DNA from 2 places in the Thalassotalea sp. HSM 43 genome. Region 1 is predicted to be linked to the other one. Evidence: predicted binding sites of a transcription regulator. Region 1 holds the regulator's gene; the other holds the start of a gene.
What was found. The regulator FNR, encoded in region 1, switches genes on or off when oxygen is low (the NO sensors DNR and NnrR bind a similar motif). The targets are predictions, from matches to a motif close to TTGATCTAGATCAA.

Region 1 (5,964 bases):
AAACATGAAATCAGCATTACCAAGGCTAAACGGGTAACCCCATACCAAGGTTAATTGCTGATCATTGTCCGTTTGCTCGTTATTGGCTTGGTATACATTGATATTGGCGTAAGCAAAACCTGGTAGTTTTAAATCGGCCCCTAAGCCCAATAAATAGTTATCAAAACTATTAGAGAAACCATCTGACTCAAAGGTTGAGTGCTCCCATGTGCTGGCAATAAACACATCGGTAATGATGCCGTAGCCTAGCTTATTGCCAGTTACGTAGCTTAGGCTCAAACGTGGTGAAAGTTCAGAGTAGGTTTCTTTTGCTGCTTGATTATCTGAATCTTGTTTGTAGTCTAAACGGTCAGCAAAGAAAAATAGGTCGCCCCAGTTGTGTCCAGACGCATGCTCTAAAGTGACCGTTACCACGTCTTCATGTTCGTTTACTTCGTACTCACTGGCATTTTTAAGCAATGAGATTGAATTGTCGCTCCAAAACATTTCTGCATTAGCATTGGCACAAACAAGTCCGGCACCTGCCAAAAGGGCAGATGAAAATAAAGTTTTAAAGGTGTTCATGGGATTCCCTGAAAAATATAATAGCGTTGTTGTCGAGCAAACGGACTCAGTCTACTGCTGAGATTGTTGTTTACTCGGGAGTATTGTGGTTGCCAAAGACGTCATCTTAGTGCCGTCTTTGGCTTGTTTTTGTGTGCTTACATAAACATAAATTTGGCAACAAACAAGGCAGCCAAAAACCAGACGCTTGGGCTAATTTCGCCAAAACGACCAGAGAAAATACGTACTGCAGCGTAGCTGATAAAGCCAAAAGCGATACCATCAGCAATCGAAAAGGTAAGTGGCATGGTCACTAAGATAACAACCACTGGAACCGCGTCCATTAGATCGTCCCATTTTACATTAACGAGACCACCAACCATCAATACACCGACAAAAAATAACGCGCCAGCAGTCGCATAGGCTGGGATCATACCCGCAAGTGGCGAGAAGAAAAGCGCCAGTAAAAATAGTACGGCAACGGTAACTGCGGTCAAACCTGTGCGGCCACCAGCAGCAACACCAGCGGTACTTTCGACATAACTTGTGGTGGTTGACGTACCAAATAATGAACCGGCAATGGTTGCACCAGAATCAGCGAATAATGCTTTTTTAAGACGTGGTAAGTTACCATTCTCATCCAGCAATTTACCGCGTTGTGCAACAGCTACTAAGGTACCTGAGGTGTCAAACAAATCAACAAATAGGAAAGCGAAAATAACGCTAAGCATGCCAACTTCAAACGCACCAGCGATATCAAGTGCCAAAAAGGTTGGTGCGATAGATGGTGGCATTGACATAACGCCAGTGTATTGCACATCGCCAAACATCAGGCCTAATATAGTGATCACTAAAATCGCGATCATTACTGCGCCATGGACGTTTAAGCTCACCAAACCAACGATTAGGAACAGGCCTAACACCGCCATCATAGGGCCAAACGAGGTAATATCACCTAAGGTTACTAATGTTGCAGGGCTCGCGACGATGATGCCTGCGTTTTTAAGCGCAATTAACGCTAAAAACATACCAATACCTGCGGCGATACCAAAGCGTAGTGCGTGCGGAATTGAATTTATGATCCATTCTCGCACTTTAAACGCACTCAAAAGAGTAAATATAACACCGGAAATAAATACCCCACCAAGGGCAACATTCCAGCTATAACCTAACTCTAGAACCACGGTAAAGGTAAAAAATGCGTTGAGTCCCATGCCAGGTGCTAAGGCAATAGGGTAGTTGGCATAAAAACCCATAATTAGACAGCCGATAGCCGCAGCTAAACAGGTTGCGACGAATACAGCGCCTTGGTCCATACCCGTCATTGCTAACATGCTTGGGTTTACAAAAATGATGTAACCCATGGTTAGAAAGGTAGTAAAACCCGCCAATATCTCTTGCTTAACATTTGTACCATGTTCAGCAAGTTTGAATAGTTTTTCAAACATTAGTTTGTTTCCTGAAGATGTATGCATTATTTTTGCGTAGCCAGTCATACTGCTGTTAACATCGCTGTTACATGAGGACTGACCAGTTTTAAAAAATCGCGGTATTTTACGTAATTTTGTTACAAATTGTAAGCTATTTTGCGCGTTTTTGCAGATTGACGCCTATTTTGACGAAATATAAAAACAAACGATAAATTTCGAAATGCAAGCTGAAATATAACCAACAATAAAACCGTCTTTAAAAACGCAATAAAAAAGCCCAAGCGCTTGCTCGGGCTGTGCTGGCTGATTCAATAGCTCTACAATCTATTATCTCAACAATGGTTAAAGATGGTTACTCGAGGAACGGAGATTGATAACCGTCTGGTTTTATCGCCAGTAAATCACAATTGAGTCGATCGATAACATGCTCTGCGGTATTGCCTATAAGTACAGCGGATAACCCCGTGCGACCGACGGTGCCTAAAATCACCAATTCGGCATCGATTTGGTTGGCAACTTTTTCGATCACATCTTCAGGTAAACCTTCTTCGACATGCAAATACTCAGCGCTGATATTAAATTTGTCGGCGTGTTGCTGCACTACATCAGCGTGGTGGTTTTTCATGGTTTGATTGTATTCGTTGGCATCAAACTCTGGAATTTCAATGGCAATATTAATCGGAGTGCCCGGGTAAGAGTTTACCAAGTGAACATCAGCTTTGACCAAGCGGCCAAGATTTTGTGCTTCTTCGGTGATTTTACGGTTCAGTGATTGATGCTCTTCTTCTTCACTGCCAGCATTGACGGCGGCAAGTATGTGTCCGCCTTCTGGCCATTGATGATCTTTGACCAATAACAGAGGCACCCAACATTTACGAATTAAGTGCCAGTCTGTTGGGGTAAAAATAACCGATTGTAATGTAGGGTGTTCATGGGTGCTTTTTAATACCACATCGAATTGTTGGTCTCGTACCTGCGATAAAACGGCTTCAAACGGGCGATTATGCCAAATCACTTTAATGTCCATATCGCTTTCATACTGTTCGGTGATCTCTTTTAGCCAAACGCTGCGATCATTTACCACGGTTTCACGCATGGCTTCTCGCTCGTCTCCAGACAGCATGGTGGTCATTTCGTAAGAGAAATCATAAATAACCAATAACGCAGTAATACGGGCGCCAGTTTCCTTGGCAAGGGTACAGGCTCTTGCTAACGCCTTTTGCTCTTCTGTGGTGGGATCGACAACTGCAAGTATATTTTGATATTTTTCCATAACATGCCTCGTAACCTTAACGTGGTTCGTAGCGCGCCTTGCTTGGCTATAAAGCCAGCAGAGACGGCAAAGATCAATACGCTATAGATAAGCTTAACTGGTCAAAGGGTATGTTACAAATTTGTTAATGAAGTTTCCCGCAAGGTGTTGATTTAAATCAACCAATACAACACCTTACAGGTATAAAGACAGGTTATTTATTTAAGCCAGCCAATTTGAATAGGGCGTCTTTGTCGAGGATGGTGATCAACTTATTTTCAACTTTGATTAAGCCATCTTTTTGGAATCGAGTCATCAAACGAGAAATGGTTTCAATGGTTAAGCCAATGTAGTTACCAATTTCACTGCGGGTCATAGGCAAGTTAAATTGCGTCGGTGACAAGTGACGACTGCCTAAGCGTCGACCGTAGTTGGCTAAAAATGTGGCCAGTTTCTCTTCCGCATTTTTACGGTTTAGTAGCAGTAACATCTCATTATTACACTGAATTTCATCGCTCATTAGGTTTAACATTTGCGACTTCAAGCGTGGGATCTTATTGGATAGGGTATCGAGAACCTCAAATGGGATTTCACACACCATAGATGTTTCCAATGCTTTAGCAAAGCTTGGGTGATGTCTTGACGCTAATGCATCAAAGCCCATTAAATCGCCCGCCAAGTGAAAGCCGGTGATTTGCTCTTCACCTTGTTCAGAAATAATAAAGGTTTTAAAGGTACCAGAACGAATTGCGTACAAGGTTTGCAGTTGTTCGCCAGCTTTAAAAATTTGCGTATTCTTTTGAATCGGTTTTTTACGTTGAATGATATCGTCTAATAAATTTAGTTCGTTTTCATTCAAGCTAAACGGTAAGCAAAGTTCGCTGATACTGCAGTTTTGGCACTTGATGTTTTGTGCTATAGAGATTGCCATAAATTGATATTTATCCAGTTAATGCGTCAATAACATTAGTAAACGTAAGGTTACTAAAATATTTGATTTAGAGCAATAAACAATGAATAAACACCATAGGCGATTAACAAAAAGCCACTGATTTTCTTAAAAAGTAACGAACTTATAAGGTTGGTAACCGATTGAACACTGGTTGATAACACTAATAACGCTGGCAAGGTGCCGATGCCAAACGCCAACATGATCATCGCCCCTTGACTGGCACTGCCGGCAGCCAATGCCCATGTAAGTGTTGAATAGACTAGGCCACAGGGCAGCCAGCCCCAAATAACACCGAGTAATAGCGCTTGCTTAGCATTCTTTATCGGCAGTAAGTGTTTGGCAAAAGGTTGAATATAGCGCCACAGGTATTTACCTGCCGTTTCGATATGCGTTAAAACAAACCACACTCTTGCGATATACAAACCAAGTAGAATAATGAATATGGCGGCGATGACTTTTAACCATAAAACTTGGATACCTATCGACTTTATTGCTAGGGAGCCCGTAAAACCGGCGACAGCGCCAAAGAAGGTATAAGATGCTATACGGCCTAGGTTATAGCTTAACGCTTTTCTCAGTTGATTTGAGCTATCACCTGTGGTGGTGAGCATAGACGAGATGCCACCACACATGGCGATACAGTGGCCAGCACCAGCAATACCAATCATTAGGGCAGAGAGAAAATCTAAAGTCATTAATTATCGCTTGAGTTCGGTTTATCGTCGGTGTGAGACTCAGCGTCTTTGTTATGGCTTTGGCTTTGGCTTCGCTTTTGGCCTGGCGTTTGTTTTTTCTCTTCGTCAAACAAAATGCTCATACCTTGTTTTTCCAGATCATCAAACTGTTCAGACTTTACCGCCCAAAAGAATAGATAAATGGCAATGGCGGTAAATAAGATGGCGATAGGGATTAGGATGTAAATGACGCTCATGTATCAATAACCTAAAGTTAATTTATTTTAGCAATCTCAAAGAGTTGGTCACGACGATAATCGAGCTTGCTGACATACCTAATACTGCCATATATGGGGTAATAAAACCACAAACGGCCAATGGCAAGACTATGGCATTATAGGCAAATGCCCAGGCAAAGTTCTGTTTTATGATACGACCCGTTTTACTGGATATGGTCATTAAGTCGAGAACACTGCTCAGTTTATTATTGAGCAAGATTACGTCGGCACCGCTTTTCGCTATTTCGGTACCGCTACCCATGGCAATCGCAACATGCGCTTGTGCAAATACCGGCGAGTCATTAACGCCATCACCAACCATGGCTACGGTTTTACCTTGTGCTTGTTTATCTGCAAGGATCGTCAATTTATCTTGTGCCGAGCAGGTATGGTGTTGCTCATCGAGTTGCAATGTGTGATTAAATTTATCCACGCCAGCTTGGTTATCGCCACTGATCAACAGAGTTTCGGTGTGCTTTTGTTGTAATGCATTAATGACGTTAACCGTATCGTCACGCATTACGTCATCAAGGTAGAGCACCGCCACCACCTGTTGGTTTATGGTGAGCAAGCATTGGGCATCTTTATATTGCTCATCGACATCGGCAAAGCTGGCAATCCAGTTGACTTTACCAATGGCCAACTGTTGGTCTTTTTGTACGGCTGTAATGCCACAACCTGGGACAATGTCGACTTGTTCGACATTGATGTTGAAATCACGATAGGCGCCGAATGCTTTGGCAATAGGGTGTTCAGAATGACTTTCCATTGCGGCTATGGTGGCCAGAATCGTACTCTTATCAAGTTTGCTATCGTGTTTGCTATCAAGATCGCC
Region 2 (5,964 bases), 1.7 Mb from region 1:
AGCGAAATACCAAGCCATTGTCTTCAGATACATAAAAGAATTCGTCACTATAGCCATTGGCTAACTGGTTTTCACTGATTGAGTCAGAGCGGCCATTATTGTCTGTATCGGTTGGTACACTTAAATACCAATCGTTAAGCTCGATACCAAGCTCATGGGTACCTAGGTCAGTTCGAGTAACACTATTGAATATATTGATGCTTATTTGATGTTCGCTATTGTCTACTGACTGTATGGTAAATGCTTCATCAATAGCTTGCGGATGGCTCAAGGTTTTAATCGTCGCGTTGTTTTCATCGAGTTGGTATTGCCAATCACCGTTACTGCTTATACTAAACCAGCCATAGTTACCCGCTATTTGCTGTTGCGCGATAAACTGGCTTTCGTTGGTGTCTATGTCGGTGACTATGATTTGACCGCTAGCTTGGTTTGCCTCATTGACATCAATCGCTGCAAAATCGACATTGTCGCCGCTGCTGAATGTCGGGCTGTCGTTTTGACCTAAAATGGTAATGCTGATTGTCGCAGCTGTTTGATCCGCTGATTCTATGCTGATGTCGTCGGTTAGCTGCTGATCTTGTTGTAATGATTGCACCTGAGCATCATCGCTGTGCAATTGATATGTCCAGGTGCCATCGCTATCTAAACTAAAAATACCATATTGGCTATTTAAGTCGGTAATCTCTCGAAAGCTACTCTCATTACTGTTTGGGTCTGTAATGGTAAGTTTGCCATTGATAGCGGCTGAGTCATCTTCACTTATCGTCGCAGATAACACACCACCAATATCGGCAGCATAGTTGATATTTTTGTTTTGTTTGTCGCTAGAACTACTAGAAGAACCTGAACCGCAACCAGTTAAACTGATTATTGCGATAGCGAGGTAACCTGCCCGAATCATGTTGGTTATGTCCTTAATGTATTGCTACTTTTGTTTTTGTAATGATTTACTTAGCAATGCATTCCCCAACCCATGTTGATCATAACGCTATAAAAACAAACGATTTATGCTTTATTAACTGCTGACCAATAATATCGCCTAAACAGACAGGATCTGAATCTTAGCAATACTCTGTGAATCGATGATTTTTATCTTTTGATTCATTAGGTTACGACATTTCATTATGTGGGGATAGCTTGTTGCAAATCTATTATTGTTTTTATTAACACGTAATGTCTTACATCAATATAGGTTTTTTCAACACAAAATGTCAAGCCAAACACTAGCTTTTGGTTGTGTTGAGCTCTTATTGGTTATTACCAATTGTTACTTGTTGGTAAGTTTGGTTTCGTGCTGCCCAATAAACTCGCTGATATCAGTTAGTTAACGACAATGCAGGGCTCGAGCTATTGGCGCGAGTTATTATTTGCGTTGCGTTTACTTAAGTCATCGGCGCTAAGTTTGTGACCAGGGGGGATAATATTGGTTTTACCAATACGTTGTTATACCACTTTATAGATCAGCGAAGGCAAGCCGTCGTTTTATTTACTCAGAAAGCCAACAAAATCGCATTAAAATGCGACGCACTATTATCCTTATTGGCTAGTTTCGCGTAAAATAGAGCTATTCTTGTTAATTTAAATGACTCGTTATGGCCAGATCGAAAAAATCGCGCAAAGAAGGCGCGTTAATGAAGAAGCTCAATCTCAAACGCCCTGAAAAGGCAGAGAAAGAGCAAAGAAAACGCAAAATGACCGGAAATAAAGCCGGTACACGTCAGAATGTTGCTAAAAACAATACCGAAGCGACAGTGGATAGCAGTAATAAAGATCCGCGCTTGGGCAGTAAAAAAGCGATTGATTTAGGCATTAAGGTTAAATCAGAGAAGCCGCAAGCGAAAAAAGCTGCGGTGGCACCGATAGCCCCAGTTCGTGTTGTTGACGATGCGCCGCAAAGTAACGATGTAGCCACCAGTGAAGCGGTGATGCAAGCCTACGAACAGGAATTGCATAACCTGGAAAACAATGAACAGTTAATGCTTATTTCTGCGCTTGTTGAATCTGGTGAGGACATTAGCCCTGAACAAATGGATATGCTTGATAAAGCGCAAAGCCGTTATCAAGAGCTTATGGATTTACTTGGCTACGAGCAACCTGAGCAAGACGATGAACTTGCCGATGATGACGACGACGAGGCGTTATGGGATCGCCTTGATGACAGTGATTTCTCTGATTATAAAGAGTAGTCGTCATGCAAACATCTAACATTATCTTGTTGGTAGTCGCGGCCATAATCATATTTGCCTTAGCAGCGTATGCGAGCTATTTGCTTTTTCAGCTTAAACATCAACGCCAACAACAGGCTTTAGCGTTAGAGCAACAAAAGCAAAAACACATAAAGCGCGATTTAAAAGCATTAGAGTCTATTAGTCATATCTGTCGGGCGATGGCCGAGAGACAATGCGAGGTGTCGGAAGGCAGTTGGCGTTTATCGGTGTTGATGGAATCGTTGCCAAATTACGTGTCTCAGATGAAAGCCAATTTTCCTGCTATATTTACTTTATATAGCAAGATCAATCATATGCCAATTCTGGAAGAACGAAAGAAGTTATCTAAAAAAGAACGCTTTAAACTTGATATAGAGCGTGCAGGCCATGAAGAAGAGCATGAAAATGCGATATACGATGAGGTAGAAAAGTTGCTGCCTTATACGTTAACGTTGATTGAATCGTTGCAAAAAAGCTAACCGACAATAACAACGTAATGGGTGGTCGTGATGAGAGAGCAATTAAAAGCAGAATTTACCAAGCGTATCGTTGCCTTGCAGGCAAGGGTCGATTCAATTCATGATGATTTTGCTGAAGGTCGCGCCGCCGATTGGTCTGAACAAGCCGGTGAAAGAGAGAACGACGAAGTACTAAATGCTTTAGAAGTTGAAGCTAAAATCGAAATTCAACAACTATCCAATGCAATAACTCGTATCGAAGCCGGTACCTATGGCATATGCAGTAGCTGTGGCGATGATATCGCGGTCGCCAGACTGGAAGTACAACCTTCTGCAACAAAGTGCATTAATTGCGCTGATTAGTGCCGGCTAGCCCTTATCAATTGTTAATCATTTGCAAAAACATTGCGCTCGATCAATAAAATCGGGCGCTTAGTTTTTTATACTTGCCGGTAATTCTACTAATGGGTTTTATTCTGTGTCGGCAACTCAATTTTCACATAACATTTTTAATGAAATGTTCTCTCCGCAACTGTTAAATAAGTATGATGTTAGTGGTCCTCGATATACCTCATACCCAACCGCGGTTGAGTTTAGTGACGATTTTAAAAACAGCGATTTAGTCAATGCTATTGCGGCGTCTGACACCGATGACTTGTCTCTTTATCTTCATATCCCATTTTGCCACAGCCTATGTTACTACTGTGGTTGCAATAAAATAGTCACTCGCCACAAAGAAAAAGCCGATGAATACATCGATTATTTGTGTCGAGAAATAGATGCTCGCGCACCTTTAGTAAGCAACAAAACCGTAAAGCAAATGCACTGGGGAGGCGGGACACCAACGTTTCTTAGTAAACAGCAAATCTCTCGTTTAGTGGACAAGCTTAAATCGGCGTTTCAATTTGACCCAAACATCGAGATGGGGATTGAAGTTGACCCTCGTGAAATAGAGCTGGACTTGGTCGATCACTTATACCAAGTCGGTTTTAATCGTTTAAGCATTGGCGTACAAGATGTCGATAGCAAAGTACAAAAGGCGATAAACCGTCTACAAAGTACCGAGTTTATAATTGACTTGGTACAACGTGCGAAAAAGGTTGGTTTTGACTCTGTTAACATCGATTTAATTTATGGCTTACCGCATCAAACCATCACAAGCTTTGCTAATACTATTGCTGCAGTAAAGGACATCGATCCGGATCGGATTTCTTTGTTTAGTTATGCACACCTGCCGTCACGCTTCGCTGCGCAACGCAAAATTCGTGATCAATGGTTGCCTAGCTCGGCACAAAAATTAGAGTTAATGCAATTTGCAATCGAGTCTCTGGTGGATATGGGTTATGAGTTTATTGGTATGGACCATTTTGCCAAACCAGATGATGAACTGGCCAAGGCTCAACGCCAAGGTTCGTTACATCGTAACTTTCAAGGATATACCACATTAGGTGACTGCGATTTATTGGCGCTTGGTGTCTCTGCAATTAGTGCAATGGGGCAAAGCTTCAGCCAAAACGTGAAAACGTTAAAAGAATACTATCAGGCAATTGATAGTCATGGTCAGCCATTGGAAAAAGGTATTGTCACTAATACCGATGACGTTATTCGTGCCTTTGTTATTCGTCAATTAATGTGCAACTTTCGGGTGGGTAAACACGATGTTGAGCAACGTTTTAATATCGTATTTGATGACTACTTTGCTGATGACTTACAAACGCTTTTGGTATTTATAAATGACGGATTATTGGTTAATGATAATAATGCCATTGTCGTGAACGCAAAAGCGAGGCTGCTAATTCGTAATATTTGTATGTCGTTTGATGCCTATTTAAAAACCAAATTACATCAGCAGCGCTTTTCTAAAGTGATTTAATCGTTTTCGAGCACGCCGATGGTGTGCTCAACACCACCGCTATTAATCACCAATTGTTGCTGCTGGCCAGTTTGTTTTTCTTCTGCCAGTTCGGCCCACTGATAAAATACATTACGATGGATGCTGGCATCCAAATTACGGCGCACATTGACTTGCAACGTACCATCAGTATTAAGCTGTATTCTTGTCGCACTATCGAGTATCACTTGATCGCCCAGGTTGGTGGTGAGCAGCATGGTTTTATCAATCGCGTCATCAAGCCAGTGCCATTGGGTAATAACAAAAGGCAAATGCTCTACCTGAATCTTAATCTTCTCTACCGGGGTGACTAAAAAGTACTCGTCATCTTGTTTCTTTAATACCGTTGAAAATAACTTTACCAAGCGTTGTCTGGTTATTTCACTGCCCATATAAAACCAACGACCATCGGCCTTTATTTGCATGTCCATTTCGCCGCAATAGGGTGGATCCCACAACTCGACGGGAGGCAGCTCTTGTTGTTGCTGGGAAAGTTGTTTAGATAGGCGTTCTAAAGACATCAATAACGGCTCTTAAATGAAAAAGGCTATAACCTAATTATAGCCTTATCGAATCATAGTTTGCTGTCTTGTTGTTAAGCAGCGTAATGGGTGACTTTGTTCTTACCATTAGATTTAGACAAGTACATCGCTTCATCAGCCTTTTTGATGACCGACTCTAGATCGTCTTCTTCACTTAATTGCGCTAATCCGATACTCACTGTGGTCGAAAATTCCATGTCTTCGTAAACAATGACATGGTTTTCAATTGCTTTGCGTATACGTTCGGCTAAGTGATAGGCATCACCCATGGAGTTATTATGACAACCGATCATGAATTCTTCACCACCGATACGACCACAAAAATCACTGGCACGAATAATACTGCGGGTAAGATCGCCCACTTCTTTTAAGGTTTTATCACCGGCAGGATGCCCGTATTGGTCATTAATCGTTTTAAAGTTATCAATGTCAAAGGCAATAAACGACAGCGGCTTTTCTTGGCGTACAGCTTGAGCGATGGCCATTTTTGCTAAATTCATAAACGCACGTCGATTTGGTAAATGAGTCAGCATGTCGGTACGTGCTTCAAATTCAGCTTGCTCTTTTGCCGCCTTGAGCATTTGGTTTTGTTGCTTAACTTGTTCTTGCAGTTCGAATGCGCGTTCGTATGCATCATTGATGGTGTTAATTTCTTCCGCAGAGCCTTCTTTGACATGCACTAAGGCTTTGCTATACATAGCCCAAATCAAACAAATCAGTTGGCCTAACATGCCTATGGTAGGCAAGAAGACTAACCCGTAGCTCGGCTTCACCCAGCCCCAGGCTTGCAAATTAGTACTGATCAAAACCACAAAAAATAACAGCTTTGCTAACACCATAGTGGTGATTTGCTTTTCCCCTAAACT

Region 2: a site for FNR is predicted at 3,071-3,084, ahead of hemN (oxygen-independent coproporphyrinogen III oxidase). Genes of this name have one in related genera too.

Annotation. Positions count from the first base shown of each region.
Region 1 is NZ_CP038493.1:3,745,117-3,751,080, forward strand. Features, by position in the region: gene E2K93_RS16390 (outer membrane protein OmpK) at 1-564, opposite strand, end outside; gene E2K93_RS16395 (NCS2 family permease) at 702-1,991, opposite strand; gene uspE (universal stress protein UspE) at 2,326-3,246, opposite strand; gene fnr (fumarate/nitrate reduction transcriptional regulator Fnr) at 3,440-4,156, opposite strand; gene E2K93_RS16410 (sulfite exporter TauE/SafE family protein) at 4,210-4,872, opposite strand; gene ccoS (cbb3-type cytochrome oxidase assembly protein CcoS) at 4,872-5,108, opposite strand; gene E2K93_RS16420 (heavy metal translocating P-type ATPase) at 5,131-5,964, opposite strand, start outside.
Region 2 is NZ_CP038493.1:2,011,904-2,017,867, forward strand. Features, by position in the region: gene E2K93_RS08620 (polysaccharide lyase family 7 protein) at 1-901, opposite strand, end outside; gene E2K93_RS08625 (GTPase-activating protein) at 1,593-2,186, shown strand; gene E2K93_RS08630 (DUF2489 domain-containing protein) at 2,192-2,686, shown strand; gene E2K93_RS08635 (TraR/DksA family transcriptional regulator) at 2,717-3,028, shown strand; gene hemN (oxygen-independent coproporphyrinogen III oxidase) at 3,198-4,538, shown strand; gene E2K93_RS08645 (DUF1285 domain-containing protein) at 4,535-5,077, opposite strand; gene E2K93_RS08650 (GGDEF domain-containing protein) at 5,152-5,964, opposite strand, start outside.